DNA from 2 places in the Tardiphaga sp. 709 genome. Region 2 is predicted to be linked to the other one. Evidence: riboswitches for the same ligand, from Rfam matches in the RefSeq annotation. Region 2 holds a riboswitch; the other holds the start of a gene.
The links. Region 2 has a riboswitch for S-adenosylmethionine ahead of RSO67_RS19775 (O-succinylhomoserine sulfhydrylase). Riboswitches for the same ligand answer to the same signal wherever they lie in the genome.

Region 1 (15,575 bases), 1.1 Mb from region 2:
CGATCGCATCGTTGCCGAGGCGCGCGCGGAGCAGGCGACGATCTTCGGGCGCGTGCCGAATGTGGCGGTGAAGGAGTCGTGATCTTCCCTTCTCCCCTTGTGGGAGAAGGTGGCGCGGCCGAAGGCCGCGACGGATGAGGGGTAGCCGCAGGGCGCGGAGCCTGTGGCTACCCCTCACCCGTCTCGACCGCTAACGCGGTCGATCCACCCTCTCCCACAAGGGGAGAGGGCAAGACAGATCTCACTCGTGCAGCATGGCTGCGAGCTGATGGAGCTGCGCGTCGCGAAAACCCTCGGCCTCGATGGCCTTCACGGTCGACAGCACGTAATCGCGGTTCAGCCCGGAACGGCCGTGGCCCTGCCGCACGAAGTGCAATTGTTCGCTGAGGCTCAATCGTCCGGCATATTGCACATGGCCGCGATCGACCACATAGGCCAGCGCGCTGACCCGGGTGCGCTCCACGTCATCCAGCCAGACCGAGCGCATGACCTCGCGATAGACATGGGTGGTCTGCTCGCGCTCCCTGAGATAGGCGATGGTGTCGTGGCGCAGCTTGGCGGCCACGCGAAAGGCAATGCCGCGGCAGGCGCCGCCGCGGTCCAGGCCGAGCACGAGGCCGGGCTTTTCCGGCGTGCCGCGGTGGTCAAAGGAATAGACGCAGAGCGCCCGATGTTCGCCGATCAGCCGGGCTGGGACCTGTTCGATGAACTCGAAGCCCGGCCGCCACATCAGCGAGCCATAGCCGAACACCCAGAGATCGCTGTCGGAATCGGGCTCGGCGGTGATTTTCGCGGTCATCCTGCCGACCTAGCAGAAACCTTGGGCCCGGGCGATCTTGATTTCCTGCAATGTGGCCCTGCGACGACAGGATAACCCCATGAAAGGGATCGCCGATTTGACAAAATCATGCGATCTACGTCCCGCCATGTCCGAATATGCACAGCCCACCCAGCGCCGCCTCTGGCCGATTTTCATCCTGCCCGTCATCATCGTCGTCCTTGCGGCGGCGTGGAGCGGCTTCTGGTTCTATGCCGCGTCCAAGGTCGACGAAAACGTCGATATCTGGCGCGCCCGCGAGGCCGCGGCTGGCCGCGTCTATGATTGCGCCAACCGTTCGGTCTCCGGCTTTCCGTTCCGGCTCGAAGTCCGCTGCAGCGGTGTCAGCGTTTCGCTGACCTCGCAAACGGCCACCCAGAATGCGACGCAGGTGCCGATCACCGCGAAGCTCGGTGAGATCGTCGTGGTTGCGCAGATCTACACGCCGCGGCTCCTGGTCGCCGAATTCACCGCGCCGGCCGTCCTGTCCGATCGCGGTCAGCCGGCGATGGTGATGAATTGGAGCTCCGCCCGCAGCAGCATCACCGGTCTGCCGGGTACGCCTGACAGCGCCGACATCGTGTTCGACGACGTGTCGCTCGACCGCTTCGCCGGCTCGGTGCAGGCGCCGACCGCGCGCGCCAAACAGGTCGAATTGCACGGCCGCACGGCAGTGAATTCGACGCCGGACAAACCGGTGATCGAGACGGCCCTGCAGATCAGGAGCGGCAGCATTGCCGATGTTCATCCGATCCTCGCAGCGCCGTTCGATGCCGATATCCGCGCATTGCTCAGCGGCCTCAAGGATGTCTCGCCCAAGCCGTGGCCGCAGCGTTTCCGCGAGCTTCAGGCTGCAGGTGGGCGCGTCGAGATCGTGCAGTCGCGCGTCCAGCAGGGCGAGATCCTCTCGCTGGCGACGGGCTCGCTCGGTCTGACCGCCGCGGGCAATCTCGACGGCGAATTGCAGATGACCGTGGCGGGGCTGGACAAGGCTATCGCCGCCCTCGGGATCGACAAGTTGCTGGAGATGGGCGTGCCTCAGGAGGCGCTGGATCGCATTGCGCCCGGCGTGAAATCGCAGGACGTCAACAACATCCTCGGTGCGCTGGATCGCGCGATCCCCGGTCTCGGCAATGTCGTACGCAAGAACGCCGGCAGCGGCCTTGCCGCCGGCGTCAATTCGATCGGGACTGCGGCTGTCCTGGAAGGTAAAGCGGCGCGGTCGTTCCCGCTGAAATTCGTCGATGGCGCGGTGTTCCTCGGGCCGCTGCGCGTGGCGCAGATCCCGCCGTTGTTTTAGGCGTGAGGTTCACCGGCCTCTCCACGTCATTGCGAGGAGCGAAGCGACGCGGCAATCCAGAAGCCGCAAAGCAAGTAAGGCTGGATTGCTTCGCTTCGCTCGCAATGACGGCTGTTGGTCCTGCGCTCAGTCCTTCTTCGTCAGGGCCTGATGCTTGCGCCCGAAGTCCGGCGCCGCTTCATCCTGACCGATACTCACGATGCCGCGGCGGATCGCACGCGTCCGGGTGAAATGCTCGAACAGCGCATCGCCGTCATCGCGGCGGATGGCGCGGGTCAGCTTCGACAGGTCTTCCTGGAAGGTACCGAGCATTTCCAGCACCGCGTCCTTGTTGGCGAGGAATACGTCGCGCCACATGGTCGGGTCTGATGCTGCGATACGGGTGAAATCGCGGAAACCGCCCGCGGAGAACTTCAGCACTTCCGACCTCGTGACGTCTTCGAGCTCGTCGGCCGTGCCTACGATTGTATAAGCGATCAGATGCGGCAGATGGCTGGTGACCGCGAGCACCAAGTCGTGATGCGCGGCCTGCATGATCTCGACATTGGCGCCGAGTGCAGCCCAGAAGCCGGTGAGCTTCTCGACGGCTGCGGGATCCGCGCCCTCAGGCGGCGTCAGGATGCACCAGCGATTGCTGAACAATTCGGCGAAGCCGGAATCCGGACCGGAGTTTTCCGTGCCGGCGACCGGATGCGCGGGAATGAAGTGGATGTTGTCCGGCAGATATTCCGACATCGCATGCAGCACGGAGGCTTTCACCGAACCGACGTCGGAGACGATCGCGCCAGGCGAAAGATGCGCCGCGATGCTCTTTGCCACGTCGCCCGCCACGCCGACGGGTACGCAGGCGATGACGAGATCGGCATCCTTTACCGCGCTGGCATTGTCGTCGGCTATGCGATCGGCGAGTTTGATCTCGACGGCGCGCGCGCGCACGGCCGCCGAATTGTCGGTGGCAACCAATTCACCGGCAAGGCCGAGCTGCTGGATGCCGCGCGCCAGCGACGAGCCGATCAGGCCAAGCCCGATCAGCGCGATACGTTTGAAGGGCGGCGTGGCGCTCACGTCATTGCCCCGAATTCGATGCCATGAATTCACGCAGCGTCTCTATCACCAACCTGTTGGCTTCCTCGGTGCCGATGGTCATGCGCAGCGAGTTCGGCAGGCCGTAATTGGTTACGGCGCGCAGCACCAGCCCGCGCCTGGTCAGGAACGCATCGGCATCCGCTGCGGTCTTGCCGGTCGCCGGAAAATGCATCAGCAAGAAATTGGCTACGCTTGGCGTCACCTCAATGCCGAGCTTGGTGATTTCCTCGGTCAGGATGCCGATCCACTTGGCGGTGTATGTGCGCGACATCTCGACATGGCCGGTGTCCTCGATCGCCCCCACTGCGGCCATCATTGCCGGCGCCGAGACGTTGAACGGCCCACGAATCCGGTTCATCGCATCGACGATGTGCGCAGGGCCGAACATCCAGCCGATCCGCAAGGCGGCCAGGCCGTGCACCTTCGAGAAGGTGTAGGTGGCGACGGTATTCTCGGTGGTCTTCGCCAGCTCCAGGCCGTTGTCGTAGTCGCCCTTGGTCACGTAGTCCCAGTATGCGGCGTCGAGCACCAGCAGCACGTGCTCCGGCAGGCCGGCGCGCAGGCGCTTGATCTCGGCGGACGGCAGATAGGTGCCAGTCGGGTTGTTCGGGTTCGCCAGCCACACCAGCTTGGTGCGCGGCGTGACGCAGTTCAGAATCGCGTCGACGTTGCAGGTGAAGTTGGTTTCCGGAGCGACCACATTGGTGGCGCCGTTCGCCTGGGTAGCGATTGGGTAGACCAGGAAGCCGTGTGCGGTCGAAATCGCCTCGTCGCCGGGGCCGAGATAGACATGCGCAATCAGGTTGAGAATTTCGTCGGAGCCGGCACCGCAGATGATCTGCGCGGGATCGAGGCCGAAGCGGTGGCCGAGCGCCTCGCGCAGTACCTTCGACGTGCCTTCCGGATAATCCTCGAGATGCGCGACAGCGGTGGCAAAGGCGTCCTTGGCGCGCGACGATGGGCCGAACGGCGTCTCGTTGGCCGACAGCTTGTAGGTCTTGCGGCCCGGCTCCACCACCGGGCTCTTGCCAGGGGTGTAGGGCGCGATATCGAGAATGCCGGGCTTCGGCACAGGACGGGACATCTTCAACTCCAGAACGTCAGATTGGCTTACGAGCGCGGTGCGCCGCCGGCGGGCACGGTATAGCGGGTTGCGTGGCTGCCGACGAGAGCCGTGGAGCGCACCGAGGCACCAGCCTCGATCAGCGCCGACTTGATCTTGTCGAGGCTCGAGGCCGAGGTGATTGAGATCAGCAGCGCTGCACCGTCAAAGGCGGTATCCGGCACGGCGACGATTTCGGCCAGCGGCGACAGCGCGCGCGCGGTCTCGGCATTCCAGCCGGATACTCGCACGCTCCACATCTCGACTTCGGTCACCATGGCGCTGTCGGCGACGCGCGACACCACAAACACGGGAAGCGCGGCCGGATGGTCGGCGCGTTCGATGAACGGCAGGCGTGCGATGATCTTCGGCGCGCCCTGGGCTTCCAGTGGAATCCACCATGGCGTGCGGCTGGACGTCGCCGAGACAAGCGCGAGATCGCCCTTGGACTTGGCCACGGCCTCGACCGCTGCGGCGGCGCTGAAATGCGCGACGTAAGGTACGGTGAAGCCGAAATGAAAGCGCGCGGAATCCCGCATAGCGCTTTCGCCGAGCGACAGATCCGCATGCACCGAGAACGGCGCCTGAACGTAAGTGAAAGTCGAGATGATCACCCGCCAGATGCTCTCGACGGTGTCGATCGGCAGGATGCCGCGATGGCGCTGCACCAGACGGCGCATCATGTCGGCCTCGCGCGCCGGCCGGAAGGCGGAGCCGACCTCCTGGGTCTGCTTCACCGAAATCAGCCGGTCGATGATGTCGCCGCGCTGCATCAACAGGGCGTGAACCTGCGCGTCGATGCTGTCGATCTCTTTGCGCAGTTCATCCAGCGAGGGCGGAGCGGGTGGTAATTTCGACATGTTCAAAACCTTCGGGACGGGAGGCGTGATAGGTCCCGTCAAGCTTGCCGGGCCGGCTCCGGGGAGCCGGCGGGCACGGCCATTGATTAGGTAAGACGGTGCCGGAAAGCAAAGAAAACATGGAGGATTTGGCCGCAGGGCAGTTGGGCAATTTGACCGGGGGATGCCCATATTGACGGCAGGCGGGTGTGGGACTAGTTTCTGGGTTCTTCCGTGGTCATTTGAGCCGGCCGGCTTGCAGCCACGTTAAACAACTCGCTAAACAGGCCGGGGACAGTTTGATCCCGGCCGAGCTATTTGTTCAGGCCGGGTTTTTTATGGCCTGATTCCGGTTTTGGTTTGAGAACCTCCTGAGGAGGCCGGTATCAAGATGGTAAATGTCGAACTGGTGAAGAGTCCGGTTGTCCGCCCCGATGAGCGTGGACATGAAGCCGATCATCCGACCTCGCTGGTCGCGGGTTTTGGCATGGATCAGCCGCTGCGGCTCGACTGCGGCATCGACCTCGCCCCGTTCCAGATCGCCTATCAGACCTACGGAACGCTCAACGCCGACAAATCCAACGCCATCCTGGTCTGCCACGCTTTGACCGGCGACCAGCACGTCGCCAATATCAATCCGATCACCGGCAAACCCGGCTGGTGGCAGACGCTGGTCGGCCCCGGTAAAGCGCTCGATACCGAACGCTACTTCATCATCTGTTCGAACGTGCTCGGCGGTTGCATGGGCTCGACCGGTCCGGCCTCGACCAATCCCGCCACCGGCAAGATCTGGGGACTGGATTTCCCGGTCATCACCATTCCCGACATGGTGCGCGCGCAGGCGATGCTGATCGACAGTCTCGGTATCGGCCAACTGTTCTGCGTCGTTGGCGGTTCCATGGGCGGCATGCAGACGCTGCAATGGACTGCGGCCTATCCGGAGCGCGTGTTCTCCGCGCTGGCGGTTGCCTGCAGCACGCGGCACTCGGCGCAGAATATCGCGTTCCATGAATTGGGCCGTCAGGCCGTGATGGCCGATCCCGACTGGCGCGGCGGGCGCTATTTCGAGGAAGGCACGCATCCGCATCGCGGCCTCGGCGTCGCGCGGATGGCCGCGCATATCACCTATCTGTCGGATGCCGCTCTGCACCGCAAGTTTGGCCGCCGCATGCAGGACAGGGAGTTGCCGACATTCTCCTTCGATGCGGATTTTCAGGTCGAGAGCTATCTGCGCTATCAGGGCTCGTCCTTTGTCGAGCGCTTCGATGCCAACTCCTATCTCTATCTGACGCGTGCGATGGACTACTTCGATATCGCAGCCGATCACAACGGCAAGCTTGCGGAAGCGTTTCGCGATACGCAGACGCGCTTCTGTCTGATGTCGTTCACATCAGACTGGCTGTTCCCGACGGCGGAATCGCGCGACGTCGTGCACGCGCTGAATGCCGGCGGCGTCCGCGTGTCCTTTGCGGAGATCGAAACCGACAAGGGCCATGATGCCTTCCTGCTCGACGTGCCCGAGTTCCTCGATATCGCCGGTGCATTTCTGAACTCCGCAGCCTCCGTGCGCGGCCTGCCTGTTACGGGGACATAGAGATGGCGTTTCCACAACAAGTCTTGCCGCTGAATTCTGCGGTGGCGACGCCGGCGCCGCGCGGCACGCAGGATTATCGTGGCGATCACCTCCTGGTCGCGGAGATGATCAGGCCGGGCTCGAAGGTGCTCGACGTCGGCTGCGGCGATGGCGATCTGCTGCAGCTCCTGGAGAGCCGCGGCATCGACGGCCGCGGCATCGAATTGTCGCGCGAAGGCGTCAACCGCTGCGTCGGCAAAGGCCTCGCAGTGGTGCAGGGCGACGCCGATACGGACTTGATCAACTATCCCGACGATGCGTTCGACTACGTGATCCTGTCGCAGACGCTGCAGGCGACGCGGCAGCCGCGTGTCGTGCTGGAAAATCTGCTGCGCATCGGCCGCAGCGCGATCGTGTCGTTTCCGAATTTCGGCTTCTGGAAGATGCGCGTGCAATTGCTTGTCGGCGGCCGGATGCCGCGCACGGAGAATCTGCCCGCGACGTGGTACGACACGCCGAACATCCACTTCTGCACCATCAAGGATTTCGTTGTTCTGTGCGACGAGATCAACGTGAAGATGGAGCGTGCCGTTGCACTCGATCTCTATGGCCGTCCGCTCCGCCTCAATGCGCCGTGGTGGTTCTGGAACATGTTCGGGGAGCAGGGCGTTTTCCTGCTGAGCCGCGCGAGTAAATCGGCGCAACCCTGATCGCGTGTAGATTTCCGCCTGATGGAAGCAGAAATACCGCATTCTATGCGGCTTTTCACGCCGTGTGCCGGTCTGCGATGCACGCCAAAGATGCGCTTAAAAGCTAATTCGAATAGGTAATATAAGCGCGCATTCTGTCGAATGGGTGGCTGGTATGTCTATACGTATGGCGTCCGTTGAAGTTGAAGCGATTCACTCCGATGTCGCCGTTAAAAAATCGTCACTTGAACCGTTCTAGGTCTTGTTATCGCCATACCAACTTCGTTACCACGCCCGTCCCGATTGTTGGCCCGCGTATTTGGGCCGATGGGGTTCGGGGGTGTTAAGAGGAAAAATTCGGTATGGTTCAGTTCTTTGCGTATCGCCGTGCACTTCGCATCTCGGCTCTTGCGGTGTGTTCGGCGGCAGTTCTCGCGTCGGTCTCTCCTGCGTCGGCACGTCCTCATCACGGCGCTTCGCGTCATTCGCACCACGTCGGCAAATACACACACAGCACGCGTCATCACGTCCGGCATCGCGCGCGGTATGCGCGGCGCAGTGCCCGAGTCGAACAGCAGGCGCCTTCGTTCGGCGACTCCACAAATTTCAATAACGCCAATGCAAGCATGAACCAGCCTTCCGGCGGCTTCGGCGGTTCGGGCATCGTCGATGCAGCGCGCAGCTTCATCGGTCGCGGCAATCCGACCGCCCGCGGTCGCTTGTGGTGCGCAGCGTTCATGAACCTCGTATTGAAGCGCACCGGCCATCAGGGCACGGGCTCGGATATGGCGCGCTCGTTCTCGAGCTATGGCCAACGCATCTCCGGTCCGCAGGTCGGCGCCATCGCCGTGATGTCGCGCGGTCGTCGCGGCGGTCATGTCGGCGTCGTCTCGGGCGTCGATGCCAAGGGCAACCCGATCATCGTCTCCGGCAATCACGGCAACCGCGTCGCCGAGTCGGTGTATTCGCGTGGCCGCGTTTACGCCTACGTGATGCCGACGAGCTGAGCTCGTCTATTCTTCGACGACGATCTTATCGCCGGCGGCGATCGTGCCGCCGGTGATGACCTCAGCGTAAATTCCGCAATCGGCATGACCGTAGGTCTGCAGCAGCGTTTTCGGAATCGTCAGATCTCGCGCGGCCGTATCCGGGTCGACATTGGTCGCTGCACAGCGGACGATGCGCTTCACCACCTTGAGCCGGGTGCTGCCGATGGCGAGCGTTCGGTCGATCAATTCGAATTCATACCAGGCCGGCCAGCCCGTTACATGCAGGTTGCCGCGAAAGCGCAGCGGATGCACCGGCTGTCCGACGGCTTTTTCGAGATCTTTGACGCTGGCGAGGTTGATGATCGACACCACCTTGCGCGGCACGTCCGAAAAGCTATGGCCGTCCGCGAACAGCACCTTGGGTGGTCCGCGCAATTCATCGGCAAAATGTGCAGCGAAGAACGCTTCGATTTCCGCACGTCCTTCGGCCGTCTGCAGATCGGCTCGCGCTGCCTCCACATTGTCCTGCCGGATCGTCAGCGTATGGCTGGCGTCGTCGTAATGGCTGCGGAGCGCCGCCAGGCGCTCGTTGCGCATCAGCATCAGAAACTGGGTCTTGGGAAAATATTGCGGCGCTGTCGGGTCGAACCCGATCGGGCCGTTCTCGATGGCGTATCGCCGGTCGGCCGGCAGGGTCTGGCCGGGCTTCAGCGTGACTTGTTGCAGAGGCTCGGGCGTCAGGCCCTTCACGGGATAGCGGTAGATGCTGGCAACGCTGGCGTAAGACTGTTCTGGCATGGTTCCGGTCTTAAGAGATTTGGGCCCGCGGCGCCATCGCCTGGCCGATTGGAATTTTATGCGGACCCCTTCCGTTTCGGGAACTGGCTGCCCACATTTGCATCAAGCTGGTTTTGACGCCAGCGACGACCGCAGCCGGTTGACGACAATCAATGCGGCCTGCGGATACCCAATGAAGATGCCCAATCCGTGCTTTCGAGGCGGACAGGGCAGGCCGAGGGACAACACACGATGAATATTGAGAAATACACCGAACGGGTGCGCGGCTTTATCCAGTCGGCGCAGTCACTGGCCGTGCGCGAGGGCCATCAGCAATTCTCGCCGCTGCACATTCTGAAGGTTCTGCTGGACGATAGCGAAGGTCTGGCCGGCGGCCTGATCGATCGCGCCGGCGGCAACTCCCGCGCCATCCTGAAGGCGACGGAAACCGAGCTGGGCAAGATGCCCAAGGTCTCGGGCGCAGGGGCCGGGCAGGTCTATCTGGCGCCGGCGACTGCGCGCGCCTTCGATGCCGCCGAAAAGGCCGCCGAAAAGGCCGGCGACAGTTTCGTCACCGTGGAGCGGCTGCTGCTTGCGCTGGCGCTCGACAAGGACTCCGAAGCCGGCAGCCTGCTCAACAAGGGCGGCGTCACCCCGCAAAATCTCAACGCGGCGATCAATGCGCTGCGCAAGGGCCGCACGGCGGATTCCGCCACGGCCGAAAACGCCTATGACGCGTTGAAGAAATATGCCCGCGACCTGACCCAAGCCGCGCGCGATGGCAAGCTCGACCCGGTGATCGGCCGCGACGAGGAAATCCGCCGCACCATTCAGGTTCTCTCGCGGCGGACCAAGAACAATCCCGTGCTGATCGGCGAACCCGGCGTCGGCAAGACCGCCATCGTCGAAGGTCTTGCGCTGCGCATCCTCAATGGCGACGTGCCGGAGAGCCTGAAGGACAAAAGCCTACTGTCGCTCGATCTCGGTGCGCTGATTGCCGGCGCGAAATATCGCGGCGAGTTCGAGGAGCGGCTGAAGGCGGTACTCGGCGAGGTCACCTCGGCCGAAGGCGGCATCATCCTGTTCATCGACGAGATGCATCAGCTGATCGGCGCCGGCAAGGGCGACGGCGCCATGGACGCGTCGAACCTGTTGAAGCCTGCGCTCGCCCGCGGCGAATTGCATTGCATCGGCGCCACCACGCTCGACGAATATCGCAAGCATGTGGAGAAGGACGCGGCGCTGGCACGGCGTTTCCAGCCGATCTTCGTGGCTGAGCCGACTGTGGAAGACACCGTCTCGATCCTGCGTGGCCTCAAGGACAAATACGAACAGCACCACGGCGTCCGCATCACGGACTCTGCGCTGGTCGCTGCCGTCACGCTGTCGAACCGCTACATCACCGATCGTTTCCTGCCGGATAAAGCCATCGACCTGATGGACGAAGCTTCGGCGCGGCTGAAGATGCAGGTCGATTCCAAGCCCGAAGAACTCGACTCGATGGACCGTGAAATCATCCGGCTCAAGATCGAGCAGGAGGCGCTTGGCAAGGAAACCGATGCAGGCTCGAAGAGCAGGCTCGAAACGCTCAAGAAGGAACTCGCCGAGCTCGAAGAGAAATCGGCAGCGCTCACCCAGCGCTGGTCAGCCGAGAAGAACAAGCTGTCGAATGCGCAGAAGCTCAAGAGCGAGCTCGATGGCTTGCGCTTGGAACTCGCCGAAGCTCAACGCCGCGGCGAATATCAACGCGCGGGTGAGCTGGCCTATGGCCGGATTCCCGATCTTGAAAAGCGGCTGGCCGATATCGAAGCCAACGAGAATTCCGAGATGATGGAAGAGGCGGTCACCGCCAATCACATCGCGCAGGTGGTCTCGCGCTGGACCGGCGTGCCCGTCGACAAGATGCTGGAAGGCGAGAAGGACAAGCTGTTGCGGATGGAGCTGAGCCTCGGCGAGCGCGTCGTCGGCCAGGCCGAAGCCGTGCGTGCGGTGGCAACTGCCGTCCGTCGTTCACGCGCGGGCTTGCAAGATCCGAACCGGCCGATCGGCTCATTCATGTTCCTCGGCCCCACCGGCGTCGGCAAGACCGAGTTGACCAAGGCGCTGGCCGCCTATCTGTTCGACGACGAGACCGCGATGGTCCGTCTCGACATGTCCGAATACATGGAGAAGCATTCCGTCTCCCGCCTGATCGGCGCGCCTCCGGGCTATGTCGGTTATGACGAGGGCGGCGCCCTCACCGAAGCTGTGCGGCGGCGGCCCTATCAGGTCGTGCTGTTCGACGAGGTCGAGAAGGCGCATCCGGATGTGTTCAACGTGCTGCTGCAGGTGCTCGACGATGGCCGTCTGACCGATGGTCAGGGCCGCACTGTCGATTTCCGCAATACGCTGATCATCATGACGTCGAATCTCGGCTCCGAATTCCTGGTCAATCAGCCCGAGGGCGAGGATACGTCCGCGGTACGCGACCTGGTGATGGGCAATGTCCGCGCCCATTTCCGGCCGGAATTCCTCAACCGCGTCGATGAGATCATCCTGTTCCACCGCTTGCAGAAGAGCGAGATGGGTCGGATCGTCCAGATCCAGTTTGCGCGGCTCACCAAGCTGCTGGAAGATCGCAAGATCACGCTGGTACTGGAGGACGAAGCTCGCGACTGGCTCGCCAACAAAGGCTGGGATCCCGCCTACGGCGCCCGTCCCCTCAAGCGGGTGATCCAGCGCAATGTCCAGGATCCGCTGGCCGAGATGATCCTCGCCGGCGACGTCAAGGACGGCGACCATGTCGACATAAGCGCCGCCGGCAACGTCCTGACCTTCAATGGCAAGCCTGCCCGGACCGCGGAGATCGCCGAGTTCGAGGCGCCGGTGCCGAAGCGGCAGCTGAACTGACGGCACGGGTTTAAACGCAACGAAACGGCCTGAACCTCACGGTTCAGGCCGTTTCCACGTCGGAGAAAGATCATGACCCGCATTCTCGTCGTCGGCGCCACCGGCCTTGTCGGCCGCCATGTCATCGCCAAAGCGCTCGCCGACAGTCGGATCACGCGCATCGCTGCGCCGACGCGGCGGCCGCTCGAGGCGCATGTGAAGCTCGACAATCCGCTGGTCGATTTCGACCGGTTACCAGCCGAGGCCGACTGGTGGGATGTCGATGGTGTGATCTGTGCACTCGGCACGACGCGCGCCAAGGCCGGCTCGGATCAGGCGTTTCGCGTTGTGGATCATGACTATCCGCTCGCAGTCGCCCGGCTGGCGCGCAAGCACGGCGCCAGCCGTTTCGCGCTCAATTCGTCGGTGGGTGCCAATGTGCGCTCAAAGCTGCTTTATCCGCGTACCAAAGGCGAAGTGGAGGAAGCGCTGAAGGCGATGGGCTTTCCGTCTTTGACGATTGTGCGGCCAGGCCTGATCGGCGGTGATCGCGACGAATTCCGGCTGGGCGAGCACGTCGCGGCGGCGGTGCTCGGTGTGCTAGGTCCGGTTCTGCCGCGCAGCTACCGGATCAGTCCGGCCAACAAGATCGCCGACGCATTGATCGAGGCCGCCGTGATCGGCGCGCCTGGCGTTCACCTGATCGGGTCTGCAGAGCTCGCCGCGGATTGATCGCCGGACCTCAGCGACTCTTTTGCTACTGTCCCGAGCGTCCCCTAGCCCACGCGGCGTTGGTCTGACGCGCAGCGAATTTAGCGGCTGGTCGTCGGCCGTGCTGGTGGCACCGCGCCGGTCACGCCTGCGTCGGACACGCGGGCGCCGGGGCCACGCATGGTCATCTGGGCGTCGATCCGGTCACGTTCCTTCTCGAAGCCGGCCATGATCGGCCCTTCGAGCGAGCGGCCGCGCGGCAGTTTCACGCGCATCGGATCGACGAAGCGCCCGTTGACCAGAATTTCGTAGTGAACGTGGGCGCCGGTGGACATGCCGGTCGAACCGACGAAGCCGATGACCTGGCCCTGCCGCACGCGCTTGCCGGGCTCCATGCCCTTGGCGAAGGCCGACATATGGCCGTAGGCGGTCTCGTAGCCGTTATTGTGTTTGATGCGGATATATTTGCCGTAGCCGCCTTCCCAGGCGGCCTTTTCGATCACGCCGTTGCCGGATGCGAAAATCGGGGTGCCGTAGGGCGTCGACCAGTCCACGCCGGTATGCATCTTGGTGTAGCCGAGGATCGGGTGGCGGCGTCCGCCGAAGCCCGAACGCATGATGGCGTTATTGACGGGTTTGCGGACCAGGAACTTCTTCGCGCTCTTGCCGGTCTCGTCATAGTAGTCGACGACCGAGTCGTCGGTGGTCAGGAAGCGATAGTATTTCTTGGTTTCGCCGCCCACCGTAAGCGAAGCGAACAGCACTTCGGTCTTTTCGGTGATGGTGGCGCCTTCGTCTTCGCCGGCAAAGAACACGTCGAACGAGTCGCCGGGCTGTACTTTGCGCTGGAAATCCACGTCGTAGGAGTAGATCCGGATCATGTCCTCGATGACGGTGGCCGGGACCTTGTTGCGCAGCGCCGTCTCGTAAATGCTCTGATAGAGCCGTACGCCGGTGCCGTCATCCTCCTCGTCATCATCCGATGCGCTTGGCGCTTCGGCGACCGTGTTCATGCTGGAGACATCGACGGCGACGTATTTGCCGAGATCGGAGAGGGCGGCGACCGCCTCGATGGTGGAATCGTTGGCGACAATGACGCGGTAGGGCTGCAAGCGCTGGCCAGGTCCGGCCGGTGACATCAGGATTCGAACTTTCTGGCCTTCCTTCAGTCCGCCGTCGCGGCCGCGGGCACCCAGCGTGTAGGCAATGGCCTTGGCTTCCTCGGGCATCGCGCCCTGGTCGCGCAGGATCGTCAGGATGGTGTCGCCCTTCTTGACGATGTGAATACGCTCGCCATTCGGGTTGCCGCCGGTCGCCTGATCCTTGGTCTTGGCCAGCAGCGTGACGTTTTCCGGCACGATGCGGGTTTCGAAGCCGGCATAAGGATCGGCCGTGGTACCTTCGGCGGCATAAGCCATCTTCATGTCAGGCTGTCCGCCGATATCGCCGGTGGCGCTGGCGACTGTCGTGTAGCGAACGCCGGTATTGCCGCGCCAGTTGGAGGCGTCGCGCACGCGCATCAAGACTTCATCGATAGCAACGCTGGCGCCGATCTTGGCTTTCGGCAGTACCTGACCGAGATCGCGGGTGACGAAGGAGACTTCGGCATCGGGCTCGACGGCATTCGGATTGGCCGCGGCGTCGTCGCTGTTCGGAACGGGGCTGCCGACATCGGTCAGCAGGCGCTGCGCATTAAAGGGCGGGATCTTGGCGCTGAGATCGCTGGTCGCCATCGCCAGATTGCCGGAAATCCGGATGAAGGGTCGCACACGCATAACGTCGCGATTGCCGACGCGGGTGACGGTTGAGACCTTGAGTACCTGGCGCGCTGCGGAAGCTTCGCTCGGGGGCGGCAGGCGGTCTGACTTATGCAGGCTGGCTTGTTTGTCGGTAGCACTAAAGGCGCCGCGCAGCGCGCCTTCGACACGTTCAGGTACCTTGGCAAAGGTCATCTCGCCGTCGAGCGACGCAAAAACGGCGCCGCCGATCAGAGCTGCGCCGCAGAGACCTGTGAGAATAGTACCGCTGAACCACTGTACCGATACGCGGCGACGATCGATCACCGCGGCTTCGGAGCCGTCAACGGATAGCGGCGGCTCGTGGCCGAGATCGATCATCCCGGTCTCACGATTATAGGCGCCACCGCGTGACAGTCCGTGATTCAAGCCGACATCCCCCGAATTCCCAGCATCATGCGAAGAGTCTTCCCCAAGCACATCGCATCGACGGTCGAACAGTGCGCGCCAAAATGCTGGCCGAATGGACGAACGTCAATGCTGCAAACTCTTTCGCGGTGTTCTCTTTGGCCCAAAAGCGCACTGCGATGACGCAGCTCGTTCTTTCGAGAGACCGTTGGGCCCAGATCCGGTTCGACCGCCCCCAAAAAGTTTCAGGGGCGACGCAGAATCTTTGCACAAGGCATGCTCAGAACGTCGGAGGAATGTGGCTCTTGTACGGCGTCACCCCTGTAAAACCTACGCTTTTTGGGCCTTGGGGCCTCCTCCACAGCACGTGACGATTTTCTGACGAATGGCGTTGACAGTTTCGGGTGAGGGGGCCTATAACCCGGCCACTGAGCGCGGCGGCGCCGGGGCCTTCGGCCCGGGCGGTTGTTTGTGTCTCGGAAGCTCATCACCGCGAAGAGTGCTTCAGTAGCCGATAGGTGTCGGCTGCTGTTCTGTTGTCGGGTGATTGAGTGATGAGATTTTCTCCCTTTTGGGGAGATTGACGCATCTGCGTCGGGCTGTTTGACAAGTTAAATTGAAGAAAGAGAAACGTGGACGGCGGAGTCCTTGCGGGTCTCGTTCGATGGAAGCTTCGGCTT
Region 2 (15,575 bases):
GGGTCTTTCCGGCATCGAACTGTGCCGCCGTCTGCGCGCACGGCCTGAAACCAAGGCATTGCCGATCATCATGCTGACGGCGCGGGGCGAAGAGAGCGAGCGCGTTCGCGGTCTCGCCACCGGTGCCGACGATTACATCGTCAAGCCGTTCTCCGTGCCGGAGCTCCTGGCCCGCGTGAAGGGCCTGCTCCGTCGTGCAGCTCCCGAGCGTCTCGCCACCGTCTTGGCGTTTGGCGACATCGAACTCGACCGTGACAAGCGCCGCGTCGTGCGGTCCAGCCGCCCGATTGATCTCGGTCCGACCGAATATCGCCTGCTGGAGTTCTTCCTGGAACATCCGGGCCGGGTGTTCAGCCGTGAGCAGTTGCTCGACAGCGTCTGGGGCCGCGACATCTATATCGACGAGCGCACCGTCGACGTGCATATCGGCCGCCTGCGCAAGCTGCTCAATCCCGCCGGTGAGCCCGATCCAATCCGCACCGTGCGCGGCGCCGGCTATGCGCTGGACGATCGCTTCGACAAGGCGGCGGAGTAGATATCTTCCTTCTCCCCGCCTGCGGGGAGAAGGTGGCCCGGCATAGCGCAGCGACGCCGGGTCGGATGAGGGGGACTCTCCATCGGCTTCGGAGTCTGTGGAGCGTCCCCCTCACCCGACGCCCTCATGCTTCGCATGCGGGCCTCGACCTCTCCCCGCAAGCGGGGCGAGGTAAGAAGCCCCAAATAAAAAATGCCCGGCTCATCACCGGGCATTTTCATTTGGTTTAGATGCTTTCCAGCTCAGCGCGTCGGCTTTGGGACCGCGCGGCGGCGGTCGCTGGCCGGCTGATAGGCGATACGCGAGTGATGCGCGCAATAGGGGGCACCGGCCAGGGCCTTGCCGCCGCAGAAATAGAAGTCCGCGCTCGACGGATCGCCGATCGGCCAATGGCAGGTGGCTTCGTTGAGTTCGACCAGCGACAGGCGCTGGCTGATCGGCACGATGTTGTCATAGGCGATCGGGTCGGGCTCGGCCTCGATCTCGTAATTATGGGCCAGCGCGGTATTGCCGCGCGCCATCGGGCGGGCGACGCGTACCATCTGCTGCGCCGGGCGCGCCTTGCGCTGCCGCGGAGCTGCCGAGGAGGGGCTCTTGGCACGACCGGACAGGCCAAGGCGGTGAACCTTGCCGATCACGGCGTTGCGGGTCACGTTACCGAGTTCCGCAGCGATCTGGCTGGCGGAAAGGCCGCCTTCCCAGAGTTTCTTCAACTGTTCGACGCGATCGTCGGTCCATGTCATTACCGTCATCGCCGTTTTCCCTTCGTGAGCGCCGGCCTGACCGGGCAGCGCTGCGAGTTGAGACTTCAAAAATCCCTGCGGTCAGAATCCTTTAGCGCTCACCGGGCGCGAATTTCGCGTCCGGCTGTTACGCCGCACTGGATGTGTCAAAAGGATCTACCGCCGCACGAGATGTCGTATCCGACGAGGCAAAAGCTACAATATGCCGTGACTCGCGCGCAAGAGTCGGGCATGCCGCGTCCACATGCTTCTGCAAGTAAAGCTGCAAAATCGGCTTTTTCTGCGACTCCGTGTGACTCGAAAGCCGCAGTGCGCGGTTGACAGTCTTCACAGCACACATAGAATAATGCCCACGTGCCGCCCGAGAAGGGCGGCACGTTTCGTTTCTAGGGTCCGTTGTTCGATTTCGCACAGTTGTCATCGACGCGGCCGCAGTCTTTTCGATCGGATCGGTTATGACCAGCAACGCAACGTCTTCGCCCCTCTCTCAGGCTCACTTGCTGCCTGTTTTCGCGCGTGCGGATGTCGCTTTCGAGCGCGGTGAAGGCGCGTGGCTGATTGGAACCGATGGCGAGCGCTATCTCGATTTCACCAGCGGCGTCGCCGTGAACGCACTTGGCCATGCGCACCCACATATGGTCGCCGCATTGCAGGAGCAGGCCACCAAGCTCTGGCACATGTCGAACCTGTTCAAGAGCCCGGACGGCGAGCGCCTCGCGGCCCGGCTGTGCGAACAGAGCTTTGCCGACTTCGTGTTCTTCGCCAATTCGGGTGCGGAAGCGATGGAATGCGCGATCAAGGTGACCCGGCACTATCATTTCTCCAAAGGCCATCCCGAGCGCACGCGCATTATCACCTTTGAAGGCGCGTTCCATGGCCGGACCCTCGGCACGCTCGCCGCGACCGGCGCTGCCAAATATCTCGAAGGCTACGGCACGCCGCTCGACGGCTTCGACCAGTTGCCGCTCGGCGATATCGAAGCCGTGAAGAAGGCGATCGGTCCGAACACCGCCGGCATTCTCATCGAGCCGCTGCAGGGTGAAGGTGGCGTGCGTGCGCCGAGCAACGCGTTCTTCGGCGCATTGCGCGAACTCTGCGACAAGAACGGCATCCTTTTGATATTCGACGAAGTGCAGACCGGCATGGGCCGCACCGGCGAGTTGTTCGCCTATCAGCGCATCGGCGTGACGCCTGATGTGATGTCGCTGGCCAAGGCGCTCGGCGGCGGCTTCCCGATCGGCGCGTGCCTCGTCACGGCGGAAGCGGCTGAAGGCATGGCGCCCGGCTCCCACGGCTCGACCTTTGGCGGCAATCCGCTGGCGGTGGCCGCGGCGAATTCCGTGCTCGATATCATGCTGAAGCCCGGCTTCTTCGACCATGTGAAGAAGATGTCGCTGTTGCTGAAACAGAAACTCGCAGGCGTGGTCGATGGCCATCCAGATGTGCTCAGCGAAGTGCGCGGCGAAGGTCTTCTCATCGGCCTCAAGGCTGTCGTGCCGGCGGGCGATCTCGTGGCCGCACTGCGTGACGCGAAGCTGCTCACCGTTGGCGCCGGCGATAATGTCGTGCGCTTCCTGCCGCCGCTGATCGTCAGCGAGGCCGAGATCGAGCAGGCCGTGCAGCGGCTGGAACAGGCTTGCGTGGCTCTCGGCTCATCCGCCAAGGCATCTGCAAAGACGCAGGGAGCCGCGTGATGAGCACGTCACCGCGGCACTTCCTCGATCTCACGGCCGTGCCGGCCAGTGAGTTGCGCAATATCATGAACGCGGCTGCCGCCATGAAGGCGAAGCTGAAGGGGCGGGATGGCACCAATGCCGAGCCCGATCGTCCGCTCAAGAACAAGACGCTGGCGATGATCTTCGAAAAGCCGTCGACGCGCACCCGCGTGTCATTCGAGGTCGGCATGCGCCAGCTCGGCGGCGAAGTCGTGATGCTCACCGGTGCCGAAATGCAGCTCGGTCGCGGCGAGACCATTGCCGACACCGCACGCGTACTGTCGCGCTTCGTCGACATCATCATGATCCGTATCCTCAATCATGACTCGCTGGTGGAGCTTGCGGAAAATGCGACGGTGCCGGTCATCAATGGCCTGACGCGGTTCTCGCATCCCTGCCAGGTGATGGCGGATGTCATGACCTATGAAGAGCACCGTGGTCCGATCAAGGGCCGGACCGTGGCCTGGACCGGCGATGACAACAATGTGTTGATGTCCTGGGCGCATGCGGCCGAGCGCTTCCAGTTCAAGCTCAATATCGCGACGCCGCCGCAGCTGTCGCCGAAGAAGCCGTTCAAGGACTGGGTCAAGGCTGCAAACGCGCCGATCACCTTCAGCGACGATCCCGATGCGATGGTGAAGGGCGTCGATTGCGTCGTCACCGACACCTGGGTGTCGATGGGCGACAAGGACGGCGAGACCCGCCACAACCTGCTTAAGCCCTATCAGGTCAATGCGCGCCTGATGTCGCTGGCCAAGCCCGATGCGCTGTTCATGCATTGCTTGCCCGCCCATCGCGGCGATGAGGTCACCGACGAGGTGATCGACGGTCCGCAGTCGGTGGTGTTCGACGAGGCCGAAAACCGTCTGCATGCGCAGAAGGGCATTCTGGCCTGGTGCCTCAACGCGGTGGCGTGATCTTTTCTTCCCCTCTCCCCGAGCGCAGCGAAGCTGCGCGCCGTGGGAGAGGGTGGATCGAACACGCGAAGCGGGTTCGAGACGGGAGAGGCATATCCACAAGCGCCGAGCTTTGCGGCTATCCCTCTCCCGCCTTCGCTTCGCTCAGGCACCCTCTCCCACTGCGCGGAGCTTTGCTCCGCTGGGGGAGAGGGGAAGAAGCCGTGCGTCACCTGGATTTCCCGGTTCCATCGCCCCCTTTCACTTGCGGCCCTCCGCCCCCAAATAGAGCGCCATGACCCCATCAAATCCAAATCTCCAGCCCGACGCCCCCATCCGCGCGCCGTCCTCCGTTCCGGTCGATGACGCGGTGCTGCCCTTTGAGGTTGCGCCGCTCGATCTGCGCGGGCGGCTGACGCGGCTTGGCCCGGCGCTCGACGAGCTGCTCGCCAAGCATGATTATCCCGCGCCGGTGGCCAAGCTGCTCGGCGAGGCGATCGTGCTGACCACGCTGCTCGGCTCGTCGCTGAAATTCGACGGCCGCTTCATCCTGCAGACCCAGACCGACGGTCCGGTGTCGCTGATGATCGTCGACTTCCGCGCGCCCGATAAAATGCGCGCCTATGCGCGGTTCGATGCCGAGCGCCTTTTGCCCGGTCTCGGCACCGCGGCGCTGCTCGGCAAGGGCCATCTGGCGATGACCGTCGATCAGGGGGCGGATATGAGCCGCTATCAGGGGCTCGTCGCGTTGAATGGCGGCACGCTGGAAGATGCCGCGCATGAATACTTCCTGCGCTCCGAACAGATTCCGACCAAGGTGCGCCTCGCCGTCGGCGAAGAATGGCGCAGCGGCGAGGAAGGCGGCCCGAAACATCGCTGGCGCGCCGGTGGCATGCTGCTGCAGTTCCTGCCGAAGGCGCCGGAGCGCGTGCAGCGCGACCTCCATGCCGGCGATGCGCCGGAGGGCGCGACCGTGGATGCCGTGCCGGAAGATGACGCCTGGGTCGAGGGCCAGTCGCTGATTGGCACCGTCGAGGATGTCGAGCTGATCGATCCGGATCTATCCGGCGAGCGGCTGCTGTATCGCCTGTTTCACGAGCGTGGCGTCCGCGTGTTCGCCCCATCGCCGCTGCGCGCGGAGTGTTCCTGTTCGCGCGATGCCGTGTCCGGCATGCTCAAGAGCTTCGAGCCGCAGGACCGCGCCGATATGGTCAAGGACGACAAGGTCGTCGTGACCTGCGAGTTCTGTTCGTCGGTGTACGAGTTCACACCGCAGGAAGCGGGCGTGGAGTAGGCATTCGCCCGCGTCCTCCCGACTCAAGCTCGTCATTCCGGGGCGCATGAAAGCGGCGAAGCCGCTGAAATGCGAACCCGGAATGTCAGAGTGTTTGGCGCTGAACAGGTCAGGATTCCGGGTTCACGTGCGCGAAGGCGCGCCCGTGCCCGGGAATGATAGCTTGGCGCGCCTAAACATTTTTTCCTATCTCTAATTGACAACATCCCTCCATGGACTATATTCCCCATCGTCCTGCCCCACCGAGAGGGGCGATCGCGATCGTCACGTTCGCGGGGTGGGATGCGGTGGACGCCGGAGATGCGGCGTTACGCGGTTTGGGGGTGACGTCTGTCTTCGGGCAGGACGGATCTGCGCCAGCACTGCCACTGGCAAGGAGACGGCCGACCTTCGGACGGAAAGACCCTCTGGACAGTGTGACGGACGACCAACTCGAAACGCGTCCGGCTTACTCGCTTGAGGCTCCCTGTCCCTCCGCCGTGGGACCATCATTTTGGTGATCGGACCGTTCGCCAAGGCAAAGTGCAAGCAGGCTGAAAAAACACCGTATGCGGAACGTCGGGCACTTGCTCGGCGCCTCCGAAAGTCCTGATGCACCAACTTTGCGGAAGACCGCATTCGCATCAGGCCCAAGGGTGCAACGGGCACCCGGCGTTCCGCACGCCCTCTCGCAAGGGGGCGGGAATGCGAAGCACGACGGCGCCCCCGCGCCGCAAACAATGGGGGCGATGACGCATGTCTGAAGGACAAGGCTCTCCAGAACAGTGGCTGTTTGACAGTTGAATCTGCGATGGCGCACAGGCGCCAGCGATATCCCCCTTCAGCGCAGCTTCGCCGCTTGAGGGAGGGAGAAGAAGACCTGCCCCTAATTCAGCACACGCTTCCTGTCCGGTCCGTCCAGCGAAAATAGCGGCACGTCGATCTCGAACGGCTCACCGGTATCGGTCACCATCTGATAGGTGCCTTCCATGAAGCCGGACGTCGTCGGCAGCGGCACGCCCGATGTGTATTCGAAGCGTTCGCCGGGGCCGAGCACGGGCTGTTCGCCGACGACGCCTTCGCCGCGCACTTCCTGCATGCGGCCGGCCGCATCGGTGATGATCCAGTGGCGGGTCTTCAGCTGCACGGTCTCTTTGCCGGCATTGGTGATGACGACCGTATAGGACCAGAAGAACTCGCGCTTCTCCTGCGACGAGCGTTCGGGCATGAAATTCGGTTCGACGGTGACTTCGATCTGTCGTGTTATGGCGCGGTACATGGCGGTGTCATCGTTCAAAATACGTCGCAAGCATAGCGAAAACCGCGCCTTTGGCCAAATCACGTGAAGTTCGGCGTCCAACGCCGGCGGGCCATCGCTGTTTCAACATAGTTACCGCATAATCGATCCCTGATTTGGTTATGACGTGACGGATCGTCCCATGCAAATGGCCTGCGTGTGGTGGGACGGTTAATTTTCATTATGCGACGATTGCCGTTGAGCGGTGCTGAATGACCTCTGTTGTCGATCCGATCGCCGACCAGCTCCACGCAGACACGTCAATGCACGTATCCGCGTCGCGGGCCTCGGCGCGTGCCGATACCGTGTCGCTTCCCGTTGCAGGCACCGAGCGTGAGTTGCGTCTCGATCTGTTTCGCGGGCTGGCGCTGTGGCTGATCTTCATCGACCACCTGCCGCCGAATATCCTGACCTGGCTGACGATCCGTAATTACGGTTTCAGTGACGCTACCGAGATCTTCATCTTCATCTCCGGCTATACCGCCGCTTTCGTCTATGGCCGCGCGATGCAGGAGCAGGGCACGCTGGTCGCCAGCGCGCGCATCTTCAAGCGGGTCTGGCAGATCTATGTCGCCCACGTCTTCCTGTTCACGATCTTCCTCGCGGAAATCTCCTATGTTGCGACGCGGTTCGAGAACCCGCTCTATTCCGAGGAAATGGGAATTCTCGATTTTCTCAAACAGCCCGATGTGACCATCGTTCAGGCGCTGTTGCTAAAATTTCGCCCGGTGAACATGGACGTGTTGCCGCTCTATATCGTCCTCATGCTGTTCCTGCCGCCGATCCTCTGGCTGATGCGGCGCCGCGCCGATCTCACGCTGGCGCTGTCGGTCGGTCTTTATGCGCTGACCTGGGAATTCGACCTGCATCTGACCGCCTACCCGAACGGCGTCTGGGCCTTCAATCCGTTCGCCTGGCAGTTGCTGTTCGTGTTCGGCGCCTGGTGTGCACTGGGCGGCGCCGTCAGGATGTCGCGGATACTGTCATCCAACATCACGCTGTGGCTCTGCGTGGCCTATCTTCTGGCGGCGTTCTGGGTGACGCTGACCTGGTACATTCCGCAGATCCATCATCTGCTGCCGAAGGTCATCGAGCAGTGGATGTATCCCATCAACAAGACCGATCTCGACGTGCTGCGCTTCGCCCACTTCCTGGCGCTGGCGGCGCTCACCGTCCGTTTCCTGCCCAAGGAGTGGCCGGGGCTGAAATCGGTCTGGCTGCGGCCGATGGTGTTGTGCGGCCAGCACTCCCTCGAAATTTTCTGTATCGGGGTGTTCCTGGCCTTTGCCGGCCATTTCGTGCTGGCTGAGGTCGCCGGCGGAGCCGGCATGCATGCCCTGATCAGCTTCCTCGGCATAGTTGTTATGTCAACCGCCGCCTGGGTGTTTTCGTGGTACAAGGGCGTCACTGTCAAAGGCGGATCCCGCGCCAAACGATCCGACGCGGATCTCGCAGGAGGGGAAGCATGAAGGCCGTTCTGCGGCTCACGATGCTGGCTGGCCTGCTGGTGGCGGCTCCTGTCCGGGCCGAACCGCCCGCGCATACCTGTGAGGTTCCTGCCTACCTCCTGACATCCGAAAGCACCCTGCCCAAGGTCGAGGCCGCGGCAAAACCGGGCGGAAGGCTCGATATTCTGGTCATTGGCAGCCGATCCTCGGTGATCGGGGTCTCCGACCACTCCGCGGCCTATCCGAACCGGCTACAGACCTATCTCAAGGAGAAGCTGCCGGGCGTCGAGGTGAACGTGGCGCTGGAACTGCAGGTCAAGAAGACCGCCGAGGAAATGGCTCCGACCCTGGAACAGCTGGTGACGGACAAGAAGCCGAACCTGGTGATCTGGCAGACCGGAACCGTGGATGCCATGAAACAGGCCGACGCCGAGGACTTCCGGAACGCCCTGGATGAGGGCGTTGCCGTCATGCAAAAGGCCGGAACTGACGTCATTTTAATGAATCTGCAGTACAGTCCGCGCACGGAGACGATGATTTCCGGCTCCGCCTACCTAGATAATATGCGCGTGGTGGCGCAGCAGCACGACGTCCCGCTGTTCGACCGTTTCGCCATCATGCGGCACTGGAATGAGAGCGGTGATTTTGACCTGTTCAGCGCGTCGCCCGGCATGGAGCTGGCGAGGCGGGTGCATGATTGTCTTGGCCGGGCGCTTTCGACCTTTGTCGTCGATGCGGCCAAGATCAAAGCAGCGGATTTGAGGATTCAGCGTTAATGAGTTTCGTCGGCCATTTGTCTCGCTTTGCTGTCGTCGCTGCCTTTGCCGCCTCTACGACTCTCGCACTCCCGATCTCATCGTCCATCGCGCACGCCGAAGCGGCGCAGGCCGCCCCGGCTGACAGCAAGGGCGCCGACCAAAGCGTTGCGGTCAATGATCCCGCGGACGCCGCGAAGAGGGGCGTCGCTGCGAAGGCCATCGACAAGGTCAAGGAAGTCGCAAAGACCGCTACCGATATCTTGAGCCGCGTCCCCTGCCGCGCGCCGAAAGGCGGCATGAAGGCGATGGGCGCGCTGCCGCATGTGGCCAGCAAGCTTGTTGCCGGCAAGCCCGTGGTCATTGTTGCGTTCGGTTCGTCCTCCACCGAAGGCTACGGTTCGACGGCGCCGGAATTCACCTATCCGAACCGCCTCGCAGCGCAGTTGCATCGCGCCTATCCCTCGGCCAATATCACCGTGCTCAACCGCGGCAAGGGCGGCGAAGACGCGCCGGAAATGATGGCGCGGTTGCAGAGCGAAGTGATCAATTCGAAGCCTGATCTCGTGATCTGGCAGGTCGGCACCAATGCGGTGCTGCGCAATCTCGATCCCGGCGAAACCAGCAAGATGGTGGAAGACGGCGTCGCCCGCATTCAGGCGGCGGGCGCCGATCTGGTGCTGGTCGATCCGCAATATTCGCCGCTGGTGAATACGCGTCCCGAAGGCACCAGCAAGATGGTCTCGCTGCTGCATAAGGTGGCCGAACTGCGCAAGGTCGGCATCTTCCCGCGCTTCGAAGTGATGAAGGAATGGCACGAAGGCCAGCAGATGTCGTTCGACAGCTTTGTCATTGCCGACGGCCTGCATATGAACGATTGGGGCTATGCCTGCTTCGCGCAGTTGCTCGGCGACAACATCATCAAGTCGGTCGGCCAGGTGAAGCTCGGCATCAACGAGCCGCAGATTCAGCAGGCGCAGAAGCCGCTGTAAGTTCGAAGAGGGGCGAATACCTCTCAGCCGTCATTGCGAGCCTTGGCGAATTGCGAAGCAATTCGTTTGGGCGAAGCAATCCAGTCTTGCTTGAAAGAAAGTCTGGATTGCTTCGTCGCAAGTGCTCCTCGCAATGACGATGGAGAGATTGGCTAAGCCTTCGCCAGCGCCGCTTCAAGATCCTCGATCAGATCGTCACGATGCTCGAGGCCGGCCGAGAAGCGGATAAAGCCCTCTGTGATCCCGAGTTCGAGCCGTGCTTCCAGCGGCAGGCGCTGATGCGTCGTCGTCGCCGGATGCGTGACGAGGCTCTTGGCATCGCCGAGATTGTTGGAGATCCGGGCGACCTTCAGCTCATTGAGGACGCGGAACGCCGCTGCCTTGCCGCCCTTCACCTCGAAGCCGATCAGCGTCGAGCCGGCGCGCATCTGCTTCTTCACCGTTGTCGCCTGCGGATGGTCCTCGCGGCCCGGATAGATCAATCGCGAAATCTTCGGATGCTGGGCCAGCACATCCGCGATCGCCGCGGCCGTCTGGGTTTGCCGCTCGACGCGGATCGCCAGCGTCTCCAGTCCCTTCACCAGCGTCCACGCATTGAATGGTGAGATCGAGGGGCCGGTCTGGCGCAGATAGTTATGAATATGCTCGTCGATGAAGTCCTTCGACGACAGGATGATGCCGCCGAGACAACGTCCCTGACCGTCGATGTGCTTGGTTGCCGAATACACGACGACATCTGCACCGAGCGCCAGTGGGCTCTGCCAGAGCGGCGTCGCGAACACGTTATCGACAATCAGTCGCGCGCCGCCGGCATGGGCGATGTCAGCGATGGCAGATATGTCGAGCACGTCGAGCGTCGGATTTGTCGGACTTTCCAGGAACAGCGACTTGGTGTTGGGGCGCATCGCCTTCTGCCACTGGTCGAGGTCGAGGCCGTCGACGAGGGTGAATTCGATGCCATAGCGCGGCAGCAACTCCTCGATGACGTAGCGACAGGACCCGAACAGGGCTTTCGCAGCAACGACGTGATCGCCCATGCGCAGCGGCGCGAGAATGGCGGTGGTCACGGCGGCCATGCCGGTGGCCGTCGAGCGCGCAGCCTCCGCACCTTCGAGGTCGATCATGCGGCTCTCGAACATCGACGTATTCGGATTCGAAAAGCGCGAATAGATGAAACCGGGATCTTCGCCCTTGAACCGCGCCTCGCAGGCTTCTGCGGTCTCGTAGATGAAGCCCTGCGTGAGGAAGAGGGCTTCGGACGTCTCGTTGAATTGTGAGCGCAGCGCGCCGGAATGAACGAGCCGGGTTTCGGGGCGATAGGACTTCGTAGACATGTGACCTCCAACGTACCCGCGTAACACGGGCACAAAAAACCGGCCTGGACGGACGTCCTCAGGCCGGGATCGCATGCTGGAAGGACATGTGTCCCCGGCCTGTTTAGCGACTTATTTTACGTGGCTGCAAGCCGGCCGGCTCAAATCACCACGGGATAACGATGTGCATATTCCCGCTTGCCCTTTTCGTCAAGGCGGGGCTGAGATAACCGGTAAAGTCGCTATTTTTCAGTGTATTCTCGCTGAAGGACGACCGAAGGACGAGACCTGTGCCGTTTACGCTTGCCCCCGATGCCGATGGAATTCTGCCCGACCGCATGATTGCAGCGATGGCCGATGCTGGCCTGATCCTGCCGGAATATCCCTTCGTCGAGAGCCAGATCCAGCCTGCCAGCCTCGATCTGCGGCTCGGCTCCATCGCCTATCGCGTGCGCGCCAGCTTCCTGCCGGGGCCGAATTCGACCGTCGCCGAGCGCATCGACGAGTTGAAGCTGCACGAGATCGATCTGTCCGACGGTGCGGTGCTGGAGACCAACTGCGTCTACATCGTGCCGCTGATTGAAAGTCTGGCGCTGCCGCCGAACATCTTCGCCGCCGCCAATCCGAAGAGCTCCACGGGACGCCTCGACGTGTTCACGCGGGTGATTGCTGATGGCACCAGACGGTTCGATGTGATCGGTGCGGGCTATCACGGGCCGCTCTATGCCGAGATCAGCCCGAAGACATTTCCAGTCCTGCTGCGCGAAGGCTCGCGTCTGTCGCAGGTGCGCTTCCGCGTCGGCGATGCGGTGCTCGATACCGAAGCGCTGGAAGAACTCCACGCGCAGGAGCCGCTAGTTGATAGCGAGACGGCGGATCTGAACAACGGCCTCGCACTATCGGTCGATCTCTCTGGCGAAAACGCCTCGGGCTTCGTCGGCTACCGCGCCAAGCGTCATACCGGTGTGGTCGATATCGATCGTCGCGGTGGCTACAGCGTCAATGAATTCTGGGAGCCGATCTCGGCGCGCAAGGACGGCACGCTGATCCTCGATCCCGGCGAGTTCTACATTCTCGCCTCCAAGGAAGCGGTGCAGGTGCCGCCGGACTATGCCGCCGAAATGGTGCCGTTCGATCCGCTGGTCGGCGAATTCCGCGTGCATTATGCCGGCTTCTTCGATCCCGGCTTCGGCCATGATGGCGCCGGCGGCAAGGGCTCGCGCGCCGTGCTCGAAGTGCGCTCGCGCGAAGTGCCGTTCATTCTCGAACACGGCCAGATCGTCGGCCGTCTGGTCTATGAGCGCATGCTGGATCGTCCGGATGCCCTCTATGGCCAGCGCATCGGCTCAAATTATCAGGGCCAGAGCCTGAAACTTTCGAAGCACTTCAAGGTCTGACGGGGGCGTCGTCGCGTCAACGCTTCGCAGTCTGTACCAATGCCGCAGGCGACGGCGATAATGCCCGCTTCATCGCGGCGTAAGTGCGCAACTGCGCGGCGCTCTTCAGAGCGTGATCGCGCGCTTCGCCGGGCGGCAGCAATGCGGCCTCGCTGGTCCGGGAAGCCGCCTGGATATCCAGGTGATCGGCCGAAAGAAAGACCATTTTCTGCCTGTTGCGCATCGTGCTTGTCCTTTCACGGCGTGCCTAATTCGGCGCGCGAAGGTCGGCGTCGAGCCATCCTGCAGATCTGGATTTCATAGGGTCTTCGGCAAGCAAGGCTTTGATGAAATGGCCGCATGACCCGCATTCGAACGAGCGCGAGTCCACCCCCGACGACCCCGGACCGATCCGGGCGAGCATCATGCGGGACATGCATCTGGGGCAGCGCGGACGTTCGCTTGAAGTGAGATTGTTCGGTTCGGGCCGAATTTCAATCATGGTGCACCCCTGTGTAACAGGCGGGAGCACGATGCTCTCAGTCACCGACAAAAGCCGATGTGCAGCTCGGTGATGGCGGACCATGCGCTCCATATGTCGGAGAGTCGACATAATTCTCCGGTTCCATCATTAATTCGCGGAACCTCGGGCTTTGGATCAGTCCGGTGTTCGACACTGGCTTAGTTAGCGCTTGAAAGCCTTTGGAAGCACTCGCACGACAAGTCTTCGACCTTCTGTCGGTCAAGTATTTTGATGGTCCCGCGCGCGTAGGTAATGATGCCCGCCTTCTGCAGATTGCTCGCGACGTCCGTGACCGACGTACGTCGCACACCCAGCATCTCGGAAAGGAACTCCTGCGTCAGCTCGACCGTATCGCTTGCGGCACGATCGGACGACTGGAGCAGCCAGCGGCAGAACCTCTGGTCGATGGGATGTAGCGCGTTGCAGCCGGCGGTGACGCGCGACTGCATAAGCAGCACTTCGTTGTAGTCGATGCACAGCTTCCGGATGACCTCGTTCGCCGCGACTGCCTTCCTCAACTGCGATGCCGCGATCAGCGTGCAGGTCATAGAAAGCTGAACGACGACGCGGACCGACGACTTGTAGAGGCCGATTCCCGCCATCGCCCCGACGACGCCCTCACGTCCGACCGTCGATGTCTCGATGGCCTTGCCGTCCTGCATGACAACGAGCAAGGAGAGCATCCCGCTGTGAGGGAAGTAGATCTGGTCGAACTCCTCACCGGATTCCAGCAACACCTGCCCTTGCGGGAGATTCCGGGTTGAAAGATTGGGAAGGAGCATCTCGAGTTCGGAGCGCGGCAAGGTCGAGAGCAGCTTGTTGTCCAAGGGACCGCCTGAATTCGGCGACAGCATGCAGGTTTCCTGCCCGATCGGTCGGGCCGCTTCCGCAAGGGGGTTGGAATACGCTCCGAGAGCACGTTCCACGCGGGTTACCGTACATATGGGGTGCCGGATGCGAGAATGGGCGGCGCCAAGCCGTGCCGGCAGGCCATCTCGCGGAATCACGATTGGCAGACCCCGGATAGCCAAGTTCATTCAGGCGCTTAAGACGATTGCGCCGAAATATAATATTTCTCGCTTTGGACGAGGTATGTGCTTCGCAACCTCCCTGATCTCTCCTGGCACCAAAAAAAGGCCCGCATCGCTGCGGGCCTAAGTTTTTTCTGGAGACGAAGTAGACGATAGATCGTCAGGCTTACTGAACGAAGCCTGCGCCGAAATTGCCCAGATTGAAGCGATAGTTCAGGCCAGCCTTGATCGTGTGCTCGTCGTTCTTGAATCCGCCGACAGCGAGAGCTGGCGTGAGGAAGGTGACGTTGCCGAAGTCGTAATACTGATATTCGACCTTGCCCGACCAGTTCTGGGTGAACAGATATTCGAGACCGCCGCCAACCGTGTAGCCATCGCGACCGCCGTTGCCGCCGAAGCCATTGGTGAAGCGCGAGTCAGCCCAGGCGTAACCGCCCTTGGCGTATACCAGGGCCGGACCCCAGGTGTAGCCGAGACGACCGGTGACCGAACCGAGGCCACGATTGTCGAAGTTGCTGTTGGTGTCCTTGAAGCTGTAATTGGCTTCGAGACCGAACACCCAGTTCGGCGCGAACTGGTAGTCGTAACCACCCTGCACACCGCCCATGAACGTGCCGTCGCGGCTGCCGATCAGTGCGTTGTCTTCACCCGGGAACGCGCCGCCGACGTGACCACCGATGTAGAAGCCGGTCCAGTTGTAGATCGGAGTAGCCGGAGCATAGGCCGGAGCCTTGGTGTAGGGGCGTGCAGCCAGGTCAGCAGCAGACGCAGGAGCAGCCAAGGCGACGAGGGCCAGAGCAGCGGTAGACAGTAGAAGCTTCTTCATCAGGTGTTCCTTCTCAATCCCAACGGGGATGACGAAGGCGAACCTAGACTATTGCGCAGTGATTGCTGTCACACGCGTGCAACAGAGCTCCAAACGAAAAAGGCAGCTTTGGCGGCCGCGTCGCGCTTACGACACAGCATTGCCCAAATTGATTCAGGAACTTTTCACGATGTGCGATTTCGCTTCAATCATGTTCGGATTAAGGCGACGGAACCCGACATTGATCCCCCATTAGCCGCGGTAACGCAACGCTTCAACCAGCGCCGCAAATGCGGGTGTCGATTGCCGGCGGCTCGGATAATAAAGGTGATAGCCCGAGAACGGTTGGCACCAATCGTCCAGCACCTGAACAAGCCGGCCTGAGGCAATGTGATCGCGCACGCGATCCTCGGGTAAATAGGCCAGCCCCAGTCCGCTCAGCACCGCCTTGTGGCGCAGCGACATGTTGTTGAACACGATCTGGCCATCGACGCGCACTTTCAAAGCGCGCCCGCGCTTCTCGAACTCCCACGCATAGAGGCCGCCCATGGTCGGCAGACGGATATTGATGCAGTCATGCGCGGTGAGATCTTGCGGGCGTTTCGGCAGCGGGCGTTTGGCGAAGTAGGACGGTGCGCCGACCACGACCATGCGAAAGTCCGGCCCGATCCGGACGGCGATCATGTCTTTTGCGACCTGTTCGCCCAGGCGAACGCCGGCATCGTAGCGTTCCGCAACGATATCGATGAGGCCGTAATCGACGACGAGTTCGGCCTTGATGTCGGGATAGCGTGGCAGCAACTTCGCGAGGGCGGGCCAGATGATCGTCTCGGCGGAATGCTCACCGGTGGTGATGCGGATAGTGCCGGCCGG

Region 1: it holds a riboswitch for S-adenosylmethionine, as region 2 does, so the genes downstream of both, RSO67_RS14385 (homoserine O-acetyltransferase) here and RSO67_RS19775 (O-succinylhomoserine sulfhydrylase) in region 2, are expected to answer to the same signal.

The regions. Positions count from the first base shown of each region.
Region 1 is NZ_CP135529.1:2,915,912-2,931,486, reverse strand. It holds gene RSO67_RS14415 (lysophospholipid acyltransferase family protein) at 1-82, shown strand, start outside; gene RSO67_RS14410 (gamma-glutamylcyclotransferase) at 242-799, opposite strand; gene RSO67_RS14405 (DUF2125 domain-containing protein) at 927-2,117, shown strand; gene RSO67_RS14400 (prephenate/arogenate dehydrogenase family protein) at 2,244-3,182, opposite strand; gene hisC (histidinol-phosphate transaminase) at 3,184-4,287, opposite strand; gene RSO67_RS14390 (chorismate mutase) at 4,314-5,165, opposite strand; SAM riboswitch at 5,369-5,448, shown strand; gene RSO67_RS14385 (homoserine O-acetyltransferase) at 5,536-6,738, shown strand; gene metW (methionine biosynthesis protein MetW) at 6,741-7,427, shown strand; gene RSO67_RS14375 (TIGR02594 family protein) at 7,769-8,413, shown strand; gene RSO67_RS14370 (MOSC domain-containing protein) at 8,420-9,193, opposite strand; gene clpB (ATP-dependent chaperone ClpB) at 9,425-12,061, shown strand; gene RSO67_RS14360 (NAD(P)H-binding protein) at 12,134-12,772, shown strand; gene RSO67_RS14355 (M23 family metallopeptidase) at 12,853-14,916, opposite strand.
Region 2 is NZ_CP135529.1:4,050,347-4,065,921, forward strand. It holds gene phoB (phosphate regulon transcriptional regulator PhoB) at 1-535, shown strand, start outside; gene RSO67_RS19735 (GcrA family cell cycle regulator) at 778-1,287, opposite strand; gene RSO67_RS19740 (aspartate aminotransferase family protein) at 1,734-2,972, shown strand; gene argF (ornithine carbamoyltransferase) at 2,972-3,910, shown strand; gene RSO67_RS19750 (Hsp33 family molecular chaperone) at 4,185-5,183, shown strand; gene apaG (Co2+/Mg2+ efflux protein ApaG) at 6,049-6,441, opposite strand; gene RSO67_RS19760 (OpgC domain-containing protein) at 6,672-7,928, shown strand; gene RSO67_RS19765 (SGNH/GDSL hydrolase family protein) at 7,925-8,683, shown strand; gene RSO67_RS19770 (SGNH/GDSL hydrolase family protein) at 8,683-9,654, shown strand; gene RSO67_RS19775 (O-succinylhomoserine sulfhydrylase) at 9,807-10,988, opposite strand; SAM riboswitch at 11,071-11,150, opposite strand; gene RSO67_RS19780 (2'-deoxycytidine 5'-triphosphate deaminase) at 11,258-12,364, shown strand; gene RSO67_RS19785 (hypothetical protein) at 12,381-12,587, opposite strand; gene RSO67_RS19790 (Crp/Fnr family transcriptional regulator) at 13,025-13,720, opposite strand; gene RSO67_RS19795 (outer membrane protein) at 14,064-14,723, opposite strand; gene RSO67_RS19800 (LysR family transcriptional regulator) at 14,955-15,575, opposite strand, start outside.